DNA from 2 places in the Bradyrhizobium zhengyangense genome. Region 2 is predicted to be linked to the other one. Evidence: predicted binding sites of a transcription regulator. Region 2 holds the regulator's gene; the other holds the start of a gene.
What was found. Region 2 encodes PhoB, which activates phosphate uptake and scavenging genes when phosphate is short. Its sites were predicted from a motif close to TGTCATNNANCTGTCAT; they were not measured.

Region 1 (9,435 bases), on a different contig from region 2:
GGAAAAGAAGGCGCTGGCGCTGATGCTAGCGCAACCATCGATGATCAAGCGGCCGGTGCTTGAGATCGGCGGCAAGCTCCTGGTCGGGTTCAAGCCTGATATCTACGACAAGGAAGTCGGCGCAAAGGCAAGCAAGAGCTAATTCAGCTCGATGATCTCGGCGCTGACGGCGGGACCGGACTGATCGGCGAATTCCACGACGTCGGCGGCCGCGATGCGGCCGGGGGCGCGGTGAAACAGATCGCGGTCGATCACCGTGCGCAGTTTCGGCCGCGGCGGCGCGTCATTTCCGCGCAGCAGATCCTTGATCTCGAAGCCGCCGTCCTCGCAGAAGGTCTTCACCGACGCGATGATGTGGCTGACCTTGTCGTCGGTCAGGAAAGGCAGCAACAGCCGTTCATAAGCGACGACACGGCCGTAGATGTCGTCGACATCGGCGACGCTATAGACCGGAAGTCCACGCGCGATGCATTCGTGATAGATCGGCATCACGAAAGGCGCCATTCGCGGCCCGACATAGTCCTCCAGCAGGATTCCCTTGCCGGTATGGCCGTAGGCGCGGGAGATCCGCGTGCCTTCGCTCTGGATGGTCAGGCGCGGCGTCGGCGTCGAATTGTCCACTGTGTAGTAGATGAGATCGGACAGTTCTTCCTCGAGCCGCGCGGGCTGATATTCCCAGATCGCAGGTGCAACCTGATGACGCGCGTAAAGTCGCAGCCACGTGTTCAGCAGGTCACGTTGCTTGATCGATTTGACGACGGAAGGAGCAGCGCTGGCAAAATCCAAAACAATAGTCCCGGCGAGTGAAACCCGCTGATAATCTCGCTCGCGGGAAAATTTTTGATGAAGGCTGGCGCACGGAAGCAAAGACCGTTAACGACGACTTGATGACCGGTGTCTTGTGAGCCGGGAAGCCGGCAGGCGACATCACGAGGCCTCCGACTAAGGGAGCATGAGGCTCCCCGCCAAAGGCCTGACCTGCTCAGCTTTCCGCCTTGCCTAACCCCCGTCACCTCCGGCATATTCCGCGCCCGGAGGCGGTGTTCCGGAACAGGCTCCAAGGCCTCCGGAAAGCCGAATTAACAAGGATAGCTACGCGTATTGCGCGGGCAGGGGGAAATCTGTTTGGCCGATGAGTTCATTCTCGAAACGGAAGGCTTGACCAAGGAGTTCGCGGGCTTCTTCGCCGTCCGCGACGTTGCGCTCAAGGTTCGCCGTGGGAGTATCCACGCGTTGATCGGCCCGAACGGTGCCGGCAAGACGACGTGCTTCAATCTTCTGACCAAGTTCCTCAAACCGTCTGCCGGAAAAATCCTGTACAAGGGACAGGACATCACCGCGATGGCGCCCGCAGACGTGGCACGCCTGGGGCTGGTGCGTTCGTTCCAGATCTCGGCGGTATTTCCGCATATGACAGCGCTGGAGAATGTCCGTGTCGCGCTCCAGCGCCAGCACGGCAGCTCCTTTGATTTCTGGCGCTCCAAGTCGGTGCTGAATCAGTTCAACGACCGGGCGCGCGAGCTATTGAACGATGTGGGTCTCAGCGAGTTCGCCAACACGCCAGCGGTCGAGATGGCCTATGGGCGCAAGCGCGCGCTCGAGATCGCAACCACGCTCGCGCTCGATCCGGAAATGATGCTTCTGGACGAACCGATGGCCGGCATGGGTCACGAGGACATCGACAAGATCGCGGCGCTGATCAAGCGGATCTCGGCGAAATACACCATCCTGATGGTCGAGCATAATTTGAGCGTCGTCGCCAATCTCTCCGACATCATCACCGTGCTGACGCGCGGGCAGGTGCTCGCGCAGGGGCATTATTCCGAGCTCACCAAGGACGAGCGCGTCAAGGAAGCTTATCTGGGAGCCGGTCATGCCTGAGACTGCAATGGCTGAGGCCCCGGTGACGGCTGCATCCGGCGGCAATATCCTCCAGGTTCGCAACTTGGAGGCCTGGTACGGCGAGTCCCACATCCTGCACGGGATCAATTTCGACGTGAATGCGGGCGAGGTCGTTACGCTGTTGGGGCGCAACGGCGCCGGCAAGACGACCACGTTGAAGTCGATCATGGGAATCATCGGCAAGCGTACCGGTTCGGTCAAGTTCAACAACCAGGAGATCATCCGCACGACCTCCGACAAGATCGCGCGCATGGGTATCGCGTTCTGTCCGGAGGAGCGGGGAATTTTCTCCAGCCTCGACGTGAAGGAGAACCTGCTGCTGCCACCGGTGGTGCGCGCAGGCGGATTGCCGCTCGAGCAGATCTTCGACCTGTTTCCGAACCTGAAGGAACGGCTGAGCAGCCAGGGCACCAAGCTGTCCGGCGGCGAGCAGCAGATGCTCGCGATCGCGCGCATCCTGCGCACCGGCGCAAGCTTTCTGATGCTGGACGAGCCGACCGAAGGTCTGGCACCCGTCATCATCCAGCAGATCGGTCACACCATTGCGCGGCTCAAGAAGGAGGGCTTCACGATCCTTCTGGTCGAGCAGAACTTCCGCTTCGCCTCCACCGTCGCCGATCGCTATTACGTGGTCGAGCACGGCAAGATCATTGACGGATTTTCCAATGCGGAGCTTGCCGCCAACATGGACAAGCTCCACACCTATCTCGGCGTCTAGTACGGCCAACGGTCGAACGGTCACGAGAGGATTTACGAGGGAAGTAGCATGACAAAGTCGATTGCATCGTTGTTGCTCGGCACGGCATTGGCCGTGACCACAGCTGGCGCCGCCTTCGCACAGGACAAAGCCGTCAAGATCGGCGCATTGTCCGATCAGTCCGGTCTCTATGCCGACCTCGGTGGGCCCGGCTCGACGCTTGCGGCGCAGATGGCGGTTGAAGATTCGGGCCTCGCCGCGAAGGGTTGGAAGATCGACATCATCTCGGGTGACCACCAGAACAAGCCTGACATCGGCACCGCGATCGCGCGGCAATGGTTCGACGTCGACAAGGTCGACATCATCGTGGACGTGCCGAACTCCGGCGTGGCACTCGCGGTCAACAATGTCGTCAAGGAAAAGAACGGCGTCTACATCAATTCCGGTGCGGCGACCTCGGACCTCACCAACGCGCAGTGCTCGCCGAACACCGTGCACTGGACCTACGACACCTACATGCTGGCTCACACCACGGGTCAGGCGCTGGTGAAGGCCGGCGGCGACACCTGGTTCTTCCTGACAGCAGACTACGCCTTCGGTGCGGCGCTGGAGCGCGATACCACTGCGGTCGTCACCGCCAATGGCGGCAAGGTGGTCGGCGGGGTCAAGCATCCGCTCAACACGCCGGACTTCTCCTCGTTCCTGCTCCAGGCGCAGGCCTCCAAGGCCAAGATCATCGGCCTTGCCAATGCCGGTGGTGACACCACCAACACGATCAAGCAGGCTGCCGAGTTCGGTATCGGCAAGGGGGGCCAGAAGCTCGCCGCGCTGCTGCTGTTCCTCACCGACGTCAAGGCGATCGGGCTGGAGACCGCGCAGGGCCTCAACTTCACCGAGACGTTCTACTGGGACATGAACGATCAGACCCGGGCCTTCTCCAAGCGGTTCTCGGAGAAGATGAAGAACGGCGCGATGCCGACCATGGTGCAGGCGGGTGTCTATGCAGGCGTGCGCCACTATCTGAAGGCGCTGGAAGCGCTCGGCGGCAATCCGCATGACGGCGTCAAGGTCGTCGACAAGATGAAGTCGATGCCGACCGAAGACGATCTGTTCGGCAAGGGCGAGATCCAGCCGAACGGCCGCACCATCCACAACGCCTATCTGTTCGAGGTGAAGAAGCCCTCCGAGTCCAAGGGACCGTGGGACTTCTACAAGCTCGTCGGCACCGTGCCGGGCGATCAGGCGTTCACGCCGCTCTCCGAGAGCAAGTGCGCGCTGCTCAAGAAATGAGACCAACAGCCCGCCGGCTGCGTGCCGACGGGCGCTACTTTGGGAAACGCCGAAGGGACTGGGTGCTGGATCGATGCAGGCTCTCTACGCACAGCTACTGGTGGGACTGATCAACGGCTCGTTCTACGCGCTGCTCAGTCTCGGGCTCGCCGTGATCTTCGGCATGCTCAACATCATCAATTTCGCCCATGGCGCGCTCTACATGATGGGCGCCTTCGTCGCCTATTTCCTCCTGAACATCGGCGGCATCAGTTACTGGTGGGCGCTGCTGCTGGCGCCTGTCATCGTCGGCATCTTCGGCATGATCCTGGAACGGACCATGCTGCAATGGTTGACCGGGCTCGATCACCTCTACGGCCTGCTGCTCACCTTCGGCATCGCGCTGATCGTGCAGGGCGTGTTCCAGAACTATTTCGGCTCGTCCGGCTTGCCTTATTCCATTCCGGACCAGCTCAAGGGCGGCGTGAATCTGGGCTTCATGTTCCTGCCGATCTATCGCGGCTGGGTCGTCATCTTCTCGCTGGTGGTGTGTCTGGCCACCTGGTTCCTGATCGAGAAGACGCGGCTTGGCGCCTACCTGCGCGCCGCCACTGAAAATCCGACGCTGGTGCGCGCCTTCGGCATCAACGTGCCGCGCATGATCACGCTCACCTACGGCCTCGGCGTCGGTCTTGCCGCGCTCGCGGGCGTGCTGTCGGCGCCGATCAACCAGGTGCGGCCGCTGATGGGCGCCGACCTCATCATCGTGGTGTTCGCGGTGGTGGTGATCGGCGGCATGGGATCGATCATGGGCTCCATCATCACCGGCTTTGCGCTCGGTGTGATCGAGGGCCTGACCAAATATTTCTACCCCGAGGCCTCCAACACCGTCGTGTTCGTGCTGATGGTGCTTGTGCTCCTGGTGAAGCCAACGGGATTGACGGGAAGGGCAGCCTGATATGACAGCCTTGACGGACGATACGCTGCCGGTCACCCCGCGCGCGATGCGTGACGAGATGATCTTGTTCGTGGTGATGGCGGTGCTGCTCGCGGCCGTGCCATTCAGCGGCATCTACCCCTTCTTCGTGATGCAGGCGCTGTGCTTCGCGCTGCTTGCCTGCGCCTTCAACCTTTTGATCGGCTATGGCGGCTTGCTGTCGTTCGGCCATGCGATGTTCATGGGCACGGCAGGCTATTGCAGTGCGCATGCGCTGAAGGTGTGGGCGCTGCCCCCGGAGCTCGGCGTCCTCGTCGGCATCGCCGCGGCGTTCGTGCTGTCGATCATCACGGGCTATATCTCGATCCGCCGCCAGGGCATCTATTTCTCGATGATCACGCTGGCGCTGTCGCAGCTCCTGTATTTCATCTACCTGCAGGCGCCTTTCACCCATGGCGAGGACGGCATCCAGGGCATTCCGCAGGGGCACATGTTCGGCGTGCTCGATTTGTCCAAGCCGACCGTGCTCTATTATGTCGTGCTCGTCGGCTTCCTCGCCGGCTTCCTGCTGATCTACCGCATCATCAACTCGCCCTTCGGCGAGGTCCTGAAGTCGATCCGCGAGAACGAGCCGCGTGCGATCTCGCTGGGCTACCGGACCGACCAGTACAAGTTCCTGGCGTTCGTCCTGTCGGGGACGCTGGCAGGTTTCGCCGGCGCACTGAAAGTGTTCGTGGCGCAGAACGCCTCGCTCACTGACGTGCACTGGTCGATGTCTGGCGAAGTCGTGCTGATGACGCTGGTCGGCGGTCTCGGCACCATCTTTGGTCCCGTGGTCGGCGCCTTCGTGATCATCGCCATGCAGCAATATCTGGCCGGCTTCGGCCAGTGGGTGACGGTGATCCAGGGCTCGATCTTCGTGATCTGCGTGCTCACCTTCCGCCGCGGCGTCATCGGTGAAATCGCGCATTACTTCCGACGATCGCTGTAACTCATTGATGTAACACGAGTTTCGTTGGCACGCGAATCCGGTGGATGATCCGGCTCCGCAAGCGCGAGATGACACGCGCGCGACGCGAAAATGGTCTATGACGGTTTTGTGACGGCTCGTTCGGGCCTGCCCATTTCCATCAGGTAGACTATCCCCATGATGCGTTGGTTTCGCGCTTTCCTGCCCAAGGAAGAACGGTTTTTCGACCTGTTCGACCGCCATGCCCAGACCGTGATCCAGGGCGCAATCGCGCTCCAGGGCGTGCTGAACGGCGGCGAGGAGACGCCGGTCTATTGCCAGCGCGTCAGCCAGTTCGAGAACGACGCCGACAACATCACCCGCGAGGTGCTGACAGCGGTGCGCCGCACGTTCATCACGCCGTTCGACCGGGGCGACATCAAGAACCTCATCACCTCGCTGGACGATGCCATCGACCAGATGCAACAGACGGCCAAGGCCGTGATGCTGTTCGAGGTTCGCACCTTCGAGCCGCCGATGCGCGAGATCGGTGCGCTGCTGATCGAGTGCGCCAATCTGGTCGGCCGTGCGCTGCCGCTGATGCAGGAGATCGGCAAGAACGTGGCGATGCTGACCGCGATCACGGAGGAGCTGACCAAGCTCGAGGGCCGCGTCGACGATCTCCACGACATCGGCCTGAAGGAGCTGTTCCTCAAGCACCGCAACGGCAGCGCGATGGACTTCATCGTCGGCGTCGAGATCTACGATCACCTTGAAAAGGTGGCCGATCGCTTCGACGACGTCGCGAACGAGATCAACAGCATCGTCATCGAGCAAGTGTAGCGCATGATCCGGAAAAGTGTGCAGCGGTTTTCCTTCGCGACAAACGCGGAACGCGTTTGCGCGGAGATCATCCGCAAGGCTTAGAGCAGGGGCCACGCCGTGGATGCTGCGTTGGGTCTTCCCGTCCTGGTCGGCTTGGTTGCCGTCGCGCTGCTGTTCGATTTCCTGAACGGCCTGCACGACGCCGCCAATTCGATCGCGACCATCGTCTCGACTCGCGTGCTGCGGCCGCAATTCGCGGTGTTCTGGGCGGCGTTCTTCAATTTCGTCGCCTTCATGGTATTCGGCCTGCACGTCGCCCAGACCATCGGCACCGGCATCATCGATCCCGCCATTGTCGACGCCCAGGTGATCTTCGCGGCGCTGGTCGGCGCCATCGTCTGGAATCTCGTGACCTGGGCGCTCGGCATCCCATCGTCCTCGTCTCACGCCTTGATTGGCGGCTTATTCGGTGCTGGCGTGGCAAAGGCCGGGCTCTCGGCGGCGGTCTGGAGCGGATTGTCCAAAACGGTGATCGCGATCGTGCTGTCTCCGCTCGTCGGCTTCCTACTTGCGATGATGCTGGTCGCGATCGTGTCGTGGCTTTCGGTGCGCTCGACGCCATTCGCGGTCGACCGCGCCTTCCGCATCCTGCAATTCGCCTCCGCCTCGCTCTATTCGCTCGGCCATGGCGGCAACGATGCGCAAAAGACCATGGGCATCATCGCCGTGCTGCTCTATTCGCAGGGCCAGCTCGGGAGCGAATTCTTCGTGCCGTTCTGGGTGGTACTGTCGTGCCAGGCGGCCATGGCGATGGGGACGCTGATGGGCGGCTGGCGCATCGTGCGTACGATGGGACTGCGGATTACAAAACTGACGCCGATGCAGGGCTTTTGCGCCGAGACTGGCGGCGCGGCGACCCTGTTCATGGCAACCTTCCTCGGGGTTCCCGTCTCGACCACCCACACCATCACCGGCGCCATCGTCGGCGTCGGGGCTGCCCGTCGGCTCTCGGCGGTGCGCTGGAATGTTGCGAGCTCGATCGTCTATGCCTGGGTCATCACGATGCCCGCCTCGGCAATCGTCGCGGCGCTGAGCTGGTGGGCGGTCCAGATCTTCAAGTAACGAGCTTCAGCCCGACGATGCCTGCCACGATCAGCCCGATGCTGGCGAGGCGAAGCGCTGTGGCCGGCTCGCCGAACAGGAAGATGCCGAGCGTGGCCGTGCCGACCGCGCCGATGCCGGTCCAGACCGCATAGGCAGTTCCGACGGGCAGGGACTTCAGAGCAATGCCGAGCAGGATCACGCTGCCGGCCATGGCCGCGAGCGTGATGACGGAGGGAACCAGCCTGGAAAAGCCCTCGGTATATTTCAGGCCAATCGCCCAGGTGATCTCGAGCAGGCCGGCGACGAACAGGACGCTCCAGGCCATGACGACCCTCCATTCAAGGCAGGGCCGTCCCCGCTAGGCTAATATGCTGGTGAACGGGGAGGTCGTCCTCCCCGGAAGCCGATATGGGGCTGGCCGAAGGGCTGTGCAATCACCAAATGAGGCTTGATCGCTCCCATTTTCCCTGCCAAACGCTCCCGCCATGTCCGACATTGCAGCCACCACAGCCGAATCGCCGGCCCGTTCCCCGCTTGCCGCAGAAGTGTCGCGGCGGCGCACCTTTGCGATCATCTCGCACCCGGACGCCGGCAAGACCACGCTGACCGAAAAGCTGCTGCTGTTCGGCGGCGCCATCAATCTCGCCGGTCAGGTCAAGGCCAAGGGCGAGCGGCGCAACACCCGTTCGGATTGGATGAAGATCGAGCGCGAGCGCGGCATCTCGGTCGTGACCTCGGTCATGACCTTCGAGTTCGAGGGCCTCGTGTTCAACCTGCTGGATACGCCGGGCCACGAGGACTTTTCGGAAGACACCTACCGCACGCTGACGGCGGTCGATTCCGCCGTCATGGTGATCGACGCCGCCAAGGGCATCGAGGCGCGCACGCGAAAACTGTTCGAGGTGTGTCGTCTGCGCGATATCCCGATCATCACCTTCATCAACAAGATGGACCGCGAGAGCCGCGACGTGTTCGAGCTGCTCGACGAGATCGAGAAGACGCTGGCGCTCGACACCACGCCGATGACCTGGCCGGTCGGCCGTGGCCGCGACTTCCTCGGCACCTATGACGTCATCAACGGCGGCGTGCGTCTGCTCGAAGGCGGCGGCGCCAAGACCGGTGCAGCGCAGCAGATCGAGATCGCCGAGCTTGCCAAGCTCAACGCCAATCTCGATGCCTCCGCGGTGAAAGACGAACTCGAGCTCGTCACCGAGGCCTCAAAACCGTTCGAGCTCGAGGCATTCCGCGAGGGCCATCTGACGCCGGTCTATTTCGGCAGCGCGCTGCGCAATTTCGGCGTCGGCGACCTGCTCGAAGGTCTTGGCAAGTTCGCTCCCGAGCCGCGCGCTCAGGACAGCGACCAACGCAAGGTCGAAGCCACCGATCCGCGCATGAGCGCGTTCGTGTTCAAGATCCAGGCGAACATGGATCCGAACCACCGCGACCGCATCGCGTTCGCGCGCCTTTGCTCCGGCAAGCTCAGCCGCGGCATGAAGGCGAAGCTGGTACGCACCGGCAAGAGCATGCCGCTGTCGAGCCCTCAATTCTTCTTCGCACAGGACCGTTCGGTGGCGGACGAGGCCTTTGCCGGCGACGTCGTCGGCATTCCCAATCACGGCACGCTGCGCATCGGCGACACGCTGACCGAAGGCGAGGACTTCAATTTCGTCGGCGTGCCGAGCTTCGCGCCGGAAATCGTCCGCCGCGTCCGTCTGACCGACGCGATGAAGGCGAAGAAGCTGAAGGAAGCCC
Region 2 (9,435 bases):
TGCGCGCCGGGTAGGAGCTGTCCTCCGAAAACGGAATGGTGGTGGAGCGGCTGCCGACCACCAGAATCTCAAGCGGCTTGCCTGATGTCACGGCTTCGGCGACCTTGTGGAGCTGGCTCTCGGTGGCGAGCAGATAAGGCGGCAATTCGCAGGCAGCAGGGACCGCGGGCGCAGCATCGTCCGCGCGCGCCGAAGGCGCGGCAAGGTATCCGCACAGCAGGATCAGGCTCAGGAGAACCTTCGCCTTCATCAGCCCCCTCCCGCCAGATCGGCGTTGCCGACGGCGTTTTTGGTTTTTACACCGCTCTTGTCAGCTACGCGCTTGTACCACGAAATCACCCAGGCCATCGCCCACATGATCAGAATTCCGGAGAGGCTAATCAGCGCATGCATGGCAGGGCCGCTCGCGACCTCGGCCAGGATGAAATGGCCGGCAAAGGCCAGGAAGACGCCGAGACAGAATATCTCCAGCGAATGCTGGCCGCACACGATCAGCGGCCGTAACCACGGCGATTTCAGACCCGGCCATTCCCGCGGCAGAAAACGCACGGTGAGCGCGGCCAGCGCCAGGAAATGCGTGAAGCGCAGCACGTCGAGGTCAGTCTTGTCGATCGGATACATCCACTGCTCGATCAGCTTCGGCATGAAGTGCGAGAGCTGCGGGACATACCAGGTCAGCGTCACATAGAACGCCGCGGCGAGATAGGCGATCGAAATCCACATCGTCACGGGCGACGCCAGGATGCGCGACATGCGTCGCGCGCCTCCAAGCGCGCACCAGGCGCCGAACACGAACAGCAACTGCCAGGCAAAGGGATTGAAGGCCCAGAAGCCGTTCGGATAGGCGGAGAAGTAGAGGTCGAACTCCCAGGTCGCGGCGTAAAGCAGCGCCGAGAGCGCGAGCGTGACATCGGGCCGCCACTTCATCGACCACAGGATCAGCGGCAGCGCGAGCATCAGGACGATATAGAGCGGCAGCACGTCCATGTTGACGGGACGGAAGCGCAGCAGCAGCGCCTGCACGATGGTGACGTCGGGCTGCTTGAGAAAATCCATGATGCCCATCTCTTCGGTGTAGAGCGGGTTCTCGAAGCTGGTCGCGACGTAGGAGATTTCGGCGAGGAAGATCGTGAACAGGAAGACGTGGGCGACATAGATCTGCCAGACCCGGCGCAGAACCCGCGCGGTGGCGATGACGAAACCGTTCTCCAGCATCGCGCGGCCGTAGACGAAGGCTGCGGTATAGCCGGAAATGAAGATGAAGATCTCGGTGGCGTCGCTGAAGCCGTAATTGCGGATCGTGAACCAGGTCAGGAGATTCGGCGGCAGATGGTCGATGAAGATCAGCCACAGCGCGAGGCCGCGGAACAGATCGAGCCTGAGCTCGCGCTCGCCGATGGCCGGCAGCGTGATGGCCGGCGCAGCAATGCGCGGCTTGGCGTCGACAGATTTGACCTCCGCAGGCTTGGCGCCAGCGGTTCCCGCGATCGTCGATCCCGTCACTTGATCGGCAATGGTCATTGGGGGCCAAAAACCCTTCCGCAAATCGCGACGTTTCAGGAGTGTACCGGTCCAGGCGCCGCATCGCAAAGCGGCCGGATCACAATTCGGGTCTACTTCCTCGTGAATTCGGGCGGGACGATGTCGCCAGGACGGCCTGCGGCGTTTGGTTCCTGGAGGGGTTTTCGTTATGATGGCAACCATGTACCGCGCCGTGACCCGCCAGATCGAAGTGACCGTCGAGCCGAACTTTGTTCCGGAACAGTCCTCGGCCGACCGCTCGCGGTATTTCTGGTCCTACACCATCGTGATCACCAATTCGGGCGACGAGACCGTGCAGCTCAAGACGCGGCACTGGATCATCACCGATGCCTCGGGCCGGCAGCAGGAGGTCAGGGGCGAAGGCGTCGTCGGCGAGCAGCCGACCCTCGCCCCCGGCGAGCGCTTCGAATACACCTCGGGCGTGCCGCTCTCCACCGCCTCCGGCTTCATGACCGGTCGCTACCTGATGGTCAGCGAAAGCGGCGAACGCTTCGAGATCGACGTGCCGACGTTCTCGCTGGACAGCCCCGACAACAAGCGGGTGTTGAATTAGGGGCGGATGACGGTGCCGGAGGGTGGGCAAAGCGACTTGTCCGCCGTAGCTCGACGAGCGAAGGCGGAAGCGTGCGCTCCTTTGCCCACCCTACGACTTCCCGCTTGCGGCGGGCAGCTCCCGTGCCTACGCGTCCTCGACGCCCGCTTCGTCCGGCGTGAACTCATACACCGAGCTGCAGAACTCGCAGGTCACGACGACCTTGTCGTCCTTGACCATCGCGGAGCGGTCGTCGGGCGAAAAACTCTTCAGCATCGACGCGACTGCGTTGCGCGAGCAGGAGCATTGCGCGCTCAGGACCAGCGGATTGAACACGCGCACGCCGCGCTCGTGGAAGAGACGATAGAGCAGCCGTTCGCCGGAGAGATCGGGATCGATCAGCTCGACATCCTCGACCGTCTCGATCAGCGAGCGCGCCTCAACCCAGGCGTCGTCTTCGGCGACGCTGTGAACCTCAAGGCCCTCGGGCGCATCGCCGGGATGCAGATCGGCCTGCCGCGCGCGCTCCGGCGCCTTCGGCAGGAACTGCATCAGCATGCCGCCGGCGCGCCAGCGGTGCTTGCCGCCGTCGCTCGAGCGCCATTCCTCGCCGACAGCAAGGCGCACGCGCGTCGGGATCTGCTCGGAGCGCAGGAAATATTCGTGGGCGGCGTCTTCCAGGCTGCCGCCGTCGAGCGCAACCAGGCCCTGGTAACGGCTCATGTCCGGCCCCTGGTCGATGGTCATGGCGAGATGACCGCGGCCGAGCAGCGTGCCGGAGTCCCTGGCATCACCGAGGCGTTCGGCATCGAAGCGCGCATAGGCGCGCAGGCGATCGGGCGCCTGATAGTCGACCACCAGGAACGACACCGGCCCGTCAGTCTGGGCCTGCAGGATGAAGCGGCCCTCGAATTTCAGCGCCGAGCCGAGCAGCGTCGTCAGCACGATGGCTTCGCCGAGCAACTTGCCGACCGGTGCGGGATAATCGTGCTTGGTCAGGATCTCGTCGAGTGCGGGGCCAAGCCGCACCAGACGGCCGCGCACATCGAGCGCATCGACCTCGTAAGGCAGCACGGCGTCATCGACGGGAACTGCGGAAGGCGCGCGAACCGGGCCTTCGGGCCTGGTTTTCATGTCAGGGGATTGGGAAACCATGGCGCTTTATCTGGGGTCGAGGGCAGGAAATGGAAGGGGGTGTGAGCAGCAGCACTCTCAAACTCGGTGTCGTCCCGGACAAGCGCAAGCGTAGAGCCGGGACGACAGCGGTGTTTGTGGCCGGCGCGACGCCAACCACCCGCTACTTCACCGCGTCGAAGCACCAGGCCAAAATGCCCTTCTGCGCGTGCAGGCGATTTTCGGCCTCGTCGAACACGACCGATTGCGGACCGTCGATCACCTCGTCGGTGACCTCCTCGCCGCGATGGGCGGGCAAGCAGTGCATGAACAGCGCATCGGGCTTGGCCAGCGACATCAGCTTGGAATTGACCTGGTACGGCTTGAGCACGTTGTGACGGTGCTCACCTTCCTTGTCGCCCATCGACACCCAGGTGTCGGTGACGACGCAATCGGCGCCCTTCACCGCGGCCTCGGGATCGGTGCCGAGCACGATCGGCGCATTGGTCGCCTTGATCCAGTCGCGCATCACCTTCTTCGGGGCAAGCTCCGGCGGCGTTGCGACATTGAGCTTGAACTTGAAGCGCTCGGCGGCATGCGCCCAGGACGCCAGCACGTTGTTGTCGTCCCCGGTCCAGGCCACGGTCCGGCCTTCGATCGGGCCGCGGTGCTCCTCATAGGTCATGAGGTCGGCCATCACCTGGCAGGGATGCGAGCGCCGCGTCAGGCCGTTGATCACGGGTACGGTCGCGTAGGCCGCGAGCTCCAGCAACGCCTCGTGGTTGAGGATGCGGATCATGATGGCATCGACATAGCGCGACAGCACGCGCGCGGTGTCGGCAATGGTCTCGCCGCGGCCGAGCTGCATCTCGGCACCGGTGAGCATGATGGGCTCGCCACCGAGCTGGCGCATGGCGACGTCGAACGAGACGCGCGTGCGGGTCGAGGGGCGCTCGAAGATCATCGCCAGCGTCTTGCCCTCGAGCGGACGCACCGGCTGATGCGCCTTCTGCTTCGCCTTCATGGCGGAGGAGGCCGCGAGCATGCTCTTGAGCTCCGACAGCGGCAGCTCATTGATATCGAGGAAGTGCTTGGGTGCCTTGCTCATCAGCTTGCCGCCCGCTTGTTGCCCGACAGCGCCGTGCAGGCGCGTTCGAGCCTGATGATGCTGTCCTCGATCTCGGCTTCGGTGACGATCAAGGGCGGCAGGAAGCGCACGACATTGTCGCCGGCGCCGACGGTGAGCAGCTTCTCGTTGCGCAGCGCAGCGACCAGATCACCTGATGGCACCACGGCCTTGATGCCGATCAAGAGCCCCTCGCCGCGAATTTCGCTGACGATATCGGGGTGACGGTCGATCACGGAGGCCAGCTTCTGCTTGAGCAGCAGCGACATCTTCTGCACGTGGTCGAAGAAGCCGGGCTTGAGCATGACGTCGAGCACGGCGTTCGCGGCCGCGATCGCCAGCGGATTGCCGCCGAAGGTCGAGCCGTGCGAGCCGGGGCCCATGCCGGCGGCCGCATCCGCGGTCGCCAGGATCGCACCGATCGGGAAGCCGCCGCCGAGCGCTTTCGCCAGCGACATCACATCAGGCGTGACGCCGGTGCGGCGATGGGCAAAGAGCTCGCCAGTGCGGCCCATGCCGGTCTGCACCTCGTCGAACGCAAGCAGCAGGCCTTTCTCGTCGCAGAGCTGACGCAACGCCTTGAGGAAGGTGGGGGTCGCCGGACGTACGCCGCCCTCACCCTGGATCGGCTCGATCAGGATGCCGGCGGTGTGCGGGCCGATCGCCTTCTTCACGGCCTCGATGTCGCCATGCGGGATCTGGTCGAAGCCGTCCATCGGCGGACCGAAGCCTTCGAGATATTTTGCCGAGCCGGTCGCGGCCAGCGTCGCCAGCGTGCGACCGTGGAAGGCGCCTTCGAAGGTGATGATGCGGTAACGCTCGGGATGGCCCTTGGAGAAGTGATGATGGCGGACCAGCTTGATCACGCCCTCCAGCGCCTCGGCGCCGGAATTGCAGAAGAACACGAAGTCCGCAAAGCTCTCGTTGCAGAGGCGCGCAGCGAGCTTCTCACCGTCAGGACTCTGGAACAGGTTCGACATGTGCCAGAGCTTCGTCGCCTGCTCCTGCAGCGCCTTGACCAGCGCGGGATGGGCATGGCCGAGCGCATTCACGGCAACGCCCGAGGTGAAATCGAGATAGCGGTCGCCATTGGTTGCGATCAACCAGACGCCTTCACCGCGCTCGAAACCGATGTCGGCCCTGGCGAAAACGGGGAGCAAATGCGGCGCTGCGCTGTTGGTCATGACGGTCTCTTTAGTGGTCACTCAGGGTGTTTCGGACGGCCTGAACGCGCCTTGCGCAGCGCGTCATTTAGCCCGGAAAACGAAACGTGCCGCCTTTTAAGGGCGGCACGCGCAACTATCTTATGCTTGGCACCACGGGTGTCAATGCCGCCCGGAAAGCCCCAGGAAACGCTGATTCCGTAGTCTTGCGGTGCTAAATTTACGGGATTTTCGCCACGGAACATGTGGAAGCGAGTCGGCGGACTCTTGCGCGTGAGTCACGCCATATTGTAGCGTTTGGCTTGTCAGATACGACATCTCGTGCAGCGGTTCTGATCCCTTAAGTCCTCATGTACCGGCGTAAACGTTCGGGCGCATCTGGTGCGCCCGGCGAGCCTTAAGGGATTCTGGCGGCACGGGTTTTTCGAAGCTTAGGCATTCGTCGTGAGGCCCCAGGATGGCTGGCGCCGGCGAAGGAAAGGGTGCAATGACGGTTTTGACCTGGTCAGATGATCGCGTCGAGCAGCTGAAAAAGCTCTGGGAGGCCGGACTTTCGGCCAGCCAGATCGCCGCTGAGCTTGGTAACGTGACCCGCAACGCCGTGATCGGCAAGGTGCACAGGCTCGGCCTGTCCGGCCGCGCCAAGAGCCCCTCGTCAGCAGCTCCCCGGCCGCGCAAGGCGCGTCCAGCGCAGCACATGATGCGGGTGAGCCGCCCCATCGCACGCGGCAACACCGCGCTGGCGCAGGCCTTCGAGGTCGAGGTCGAGGCCGAGCCTGTTACCTACGACAACGTGGTGCCGATGAGCCAGCGGCTCTCGCTGCTCGAATTGAACGAAGCCACCTGCCACTGGCCGGTCGGCGATCCCTCGAGCCCGGATTTCTTCTTCTGCGGCGGCAAGGCGCTCTCCGGCCTGCCCTACTGCGCCCAGCACTCGCGGGTGGCCTATCAACCGGCGGCCGATCGCCGTCGTGCGCCGGCCAAGCCGAGCACGCGCTGAGCCCAGCTCTAGACGACATCGTCCCGGTACGGACCGGGACGATCGAGACGTAAAAAAGCGCGCCACAAGGCGCGCTTTTTTATTTTGCTTGCTTGCAGCCGCCGTTACGTCTGCTCGGCCTTCGCAAAGCGATCGTCGAGCGCATAGCCTGCGCCGCGGACGGTGCGGATCGGGTCTTGCTCGCGACCGAGATTGAGCAGCTTGCGCAGGCGGCCGATATGCACGTCGACGGTGCGTTCATCGATATAAATGTCGCGCCCCCAGACGCTGTCGAGCAGCTGCTCGCGCGAGAACACGCGGCCGGGATGCTCCAGGAAGAACTCCAGCAGACGATATTCGGTCGGGCCGAGATCGATCGGCCGGCCCGAGCGCGCCACGCGGCGCTTCTCGCGATCGAGCTCGATGTCGCCGAAGGCGAGCACGGTCGCAAGCCGCTCGGGGCTGGCGCGCCGCAGCAGGCCCTTCACGCGCGCGAGCAGCTCGGGCACCGAGAACGGCTTGACTATGTAATCGTCGGCGCCGGTCGCAAGGCCCCTTACCCGCTCGCTCTCCTCGCCACGCGCGGTGAGCATGATGATCGGAAGCTGCTTCGTATCGGAGCGTGCGCGCAGCCGGCGGCACAGCTCGATACCTGATAGTCCCGGCAGCATCCAGTCGAGCACGATCAGATCGGGGATGTGCTCCTTGAGGCGGGTGTCGGCATCGTCGCCGCGCATCACCGTCTCGACGTCATAGCCGTCGCCTTCGAGGTTGTAGCGGAGAAGCTCGGTGAGAGCTTCCTCGTCCTCAACAACCATAATGCGTGCGCCCATGGGCTCGTCGCTCCTTAAGTATTCGGGATCGTCGTGGCGAAGGTCGTCATGTCGCCCTTCGGCCGCTTGTCGGTGATGGCCTGGCCTTCGATCATGTAGAACACGGTCTCGGCGATGTTGGTGGCATGGTCGCCGATCCGTTCGATGTTCTTGGCGCAGAACATCAGATGGATGCAGAACGAGATGTTGCGCGGATCCTCCATCATGTAGGTGAGGAGTTCGCGGAACAGCGAGGTGCAGATGGCGTCGACCTCTTCGTCGCCCTTCCACACCGTCATCGCCGCCGGCAGATCATGCGCGGCGTAGGCGTCCAGCACCGACTTGACCTGCTGCTGCACGAGGTCGGTCATGTGTTCGAGGCCGCGGAACAGTTTGAGCGGATGGAAATCCGTCTCCAGCGCCGCGACGCGCTTGCCCATGTTCTTGGCGAGGTCGCCGATGCGCTCGAGGTCGGTTGCAACGCGCATGGCACCGACGATCTCGCGCAGATCGACCGCCATCGGCTGGCGGCGTGCGATGGTGAGCACGGCGCGCTCCTCGATCTTCTTCTGGAGCGCGTCGAGCTCGGCGTCGATGGTGACGACGCGCTGGCCAAGCGCGACGTCGCGGCGGATCAGCGCATCGACGGAATCGACGATCATGCGCTCGGCGATGCCCCCCATCTCGGCGACGAGGCGCGTGAGCTCCTGGAGGTCGGTGTCGAAGGCTTTTGCGGTATGTTCAGAACCCATGTCCTGTCTCCTCAGCCGAACCGGCCGGTGATGTAATCCTGCGTACGCCGGTCGGACGGCGACGTGAAGATCTTGCTGGTGTCGTCGAACTCGATCAGCTCGCCGAGATACATGAAGGCGGTCTTGTCGGAGACACGGGCCGCCTGCTGCATGTTGTGGGTGACGATCGCGATCGTGTAGTTCTCGGACAGTTCCTGGATCAGCTCCTCGACCTTGGCGGTCGAGATCGGATCAAGCGCCGAGCAGGGCTCGTCGAACAAGATCACTTCAGGCCGCACCGCGACGGTGCGGGCGATGCAGAGGCGCTGCTGCTGGCCGCCCGAGAGCGACAGGCCGGAGGCGTTGAGCTTGTCCTTGACCTCGTTCCACAGCGCGCCGCCGCGCAGCGCCTTCTCGACGCGATCGTCCATCTCGGACTTCGAGATCTTCTCGTAGAGGCGGATGCCGAAGGCGATGTTCTCGTAGATCGTCATCGGGAACGGCGTCGGCTTCTGGAACACCATGCCGACGCGGGCGCGCAGCAAATTGAGGTCCAGCTTGGGGTCAAGGATGTTGGTCTGGTCCAGCATCAGCTGACCGGTGACGCGCTGGCCGGGATAGAGGTCGTACATCCGGTTGAAGATGCGCAGCAGGGTCGACTTGCCGCAGCCCGACGGGCCGATGAAGGCCGTGACGCGGTTGGTGCCGAGCGCCAGATTGATGTTCTTCAGCGCGTGGTGCTCGCCGTAATAGAAGTTGAGGTTGCGCACCGTCACCTTGGCCGGGGCTTCCGGCAGCGGCTGTTGCGACGCCAAATGAGCGTTCGAACTCACGGATACGGAAAGGTCGGTCATTTTGCAGTCCTCTCGGCGCCGAGAATGCGCGCGCCAATGTTCAGGGCAAGCACGGTGAGGGTGATCAACAGCGCACCGCTCCAGGCGAGCTGCTTCCAATAGGCGTAGGGGCTCTGGACGAAATTGTTGATGGTCACCGGCAGGTTCGCCATCGTCTTGTTCAGGCCGAGGCTGAAGAACTGGTTCGACAGCGCGGTGAAGAGCAGCGGCGCGGTCTCGCCGGCGACGCGGGCGGTGGCGAGCAGCACGCCGGTGATAAGACCGGAGCGGGCCGCGCGGTAGGCGATCCGCTTGATCACCAGCGAGCGCGGCAGGCCGAGCGCGGAAGCCGCCTCGCGCAGCGCGTTGGGCACCAGCAGCAACATGTCCTCGGTCGTGCGCAGCACCACCGGGATCACGATGACGGCCAGCGCGAGCGAACCTGCGATCGCCGAGAAACCGCGCATCGGTACCACTACTGCGCCGTAGATGAACAAGCCGATGATGATCGAAGGCGCCGACAGCAGGATGTCGTTGATGAAGCGGATCACCGAGGTCAGCTTGTCGTTGCGGCCGTACTCGGCGAGATAGGTGCCGGCGAACA

Region 1: L6639_RS01715 (DUF47 domain-containing protein) is a predicted target of PhoB. The motif match lies at 5,894-5,910, and genes of this name have one in related genera.

The regions. Positions count from the first base shown of each region.
Region 1 is NZ_JAKLTZ010000001.1:338,146-347,580, reverse strand. Features, by position in the region: gene L6639_RS01750 (ArsC family reductase) at 1-142, shown strand, start outside; gene L6639_RS01745 (PAS domain-containing protein) at 139-786, opposite strand; gene L6639_RS01740 (ABC transporter ATP-binding protein) at 1,126-1,881, shown strand; gene L6639_RS01735 (ABC transporter ATP-binding protein) at 1,874-2,620, shown strand; gene L6639_RS01730 (ABC transporter substrate-binding protein) at 2,669-3,889, shown strand; gene L6639_RS01725 (branched-chain amino acid ABC transporter permease) at 3,963-4,826, shown strand; gene L6639_RS01720 (branched-chain amino acid ABC transporter permease) at 4,828-5,796, shown strand; gene L6639_RS01715 (DUF47 domain-containing protein) at 5,953-6,597, shown strand; gene L6639_RS01710 (inorganic phosphate transporter) at 6,697-7,701, shown strand; gene sugE (quaternary ammonium compound efflux SMR transporter SugE) at 7,694-8,008, opposite strand; gene L6639_RS01700 (peptide chain release factor 3) at 8,169-9,435, shown strand, end outside.
Region 2 is NZ_JAKLTZ010000006.1:321,306-330,740, forward strand. Features, by position in the region: gene L6639_RS24350 (SGNH/GDSL hydrolase family protein) at 1-250, opposite strand, end outside; gene L6639_RS24355 (OpgC domain-containing protein) at 250-1,521, opposite strand; gene apaG (Co2+/Mg2+ efflux protein ApaG) at 1,703-2,095, shown strand; gene L6639_RS24365 (Hsp33 family molecular chaperone) at 2,222-3,229, opposite strand; gene argF (ornithine carbamoyltransferase) at 3,372-4,295, opposite strand; gene L6639_RS24375 (aspartate aminotransferase family protein) at 4,295-5,497, opposite strand; gene L6639_RS24380 (GcrA family cell cycle regulator) at 5,964-6,476, shown strand; gene phoB (phosphate regulon transcriptional regulator PhoB) at 6,581-7,288, opposite strand; gene phoU (phosphate signaling complex protein PhoU) at 7,303-8,019, opposite strand; gene pstB (phosphate ABC transporter ATP-binding protein PstB) at 8,031-8,852, opposite strand; gene pstA (phosphate ABC transporter permease PstA) at 8,849-9,435, opposite strand, start outside.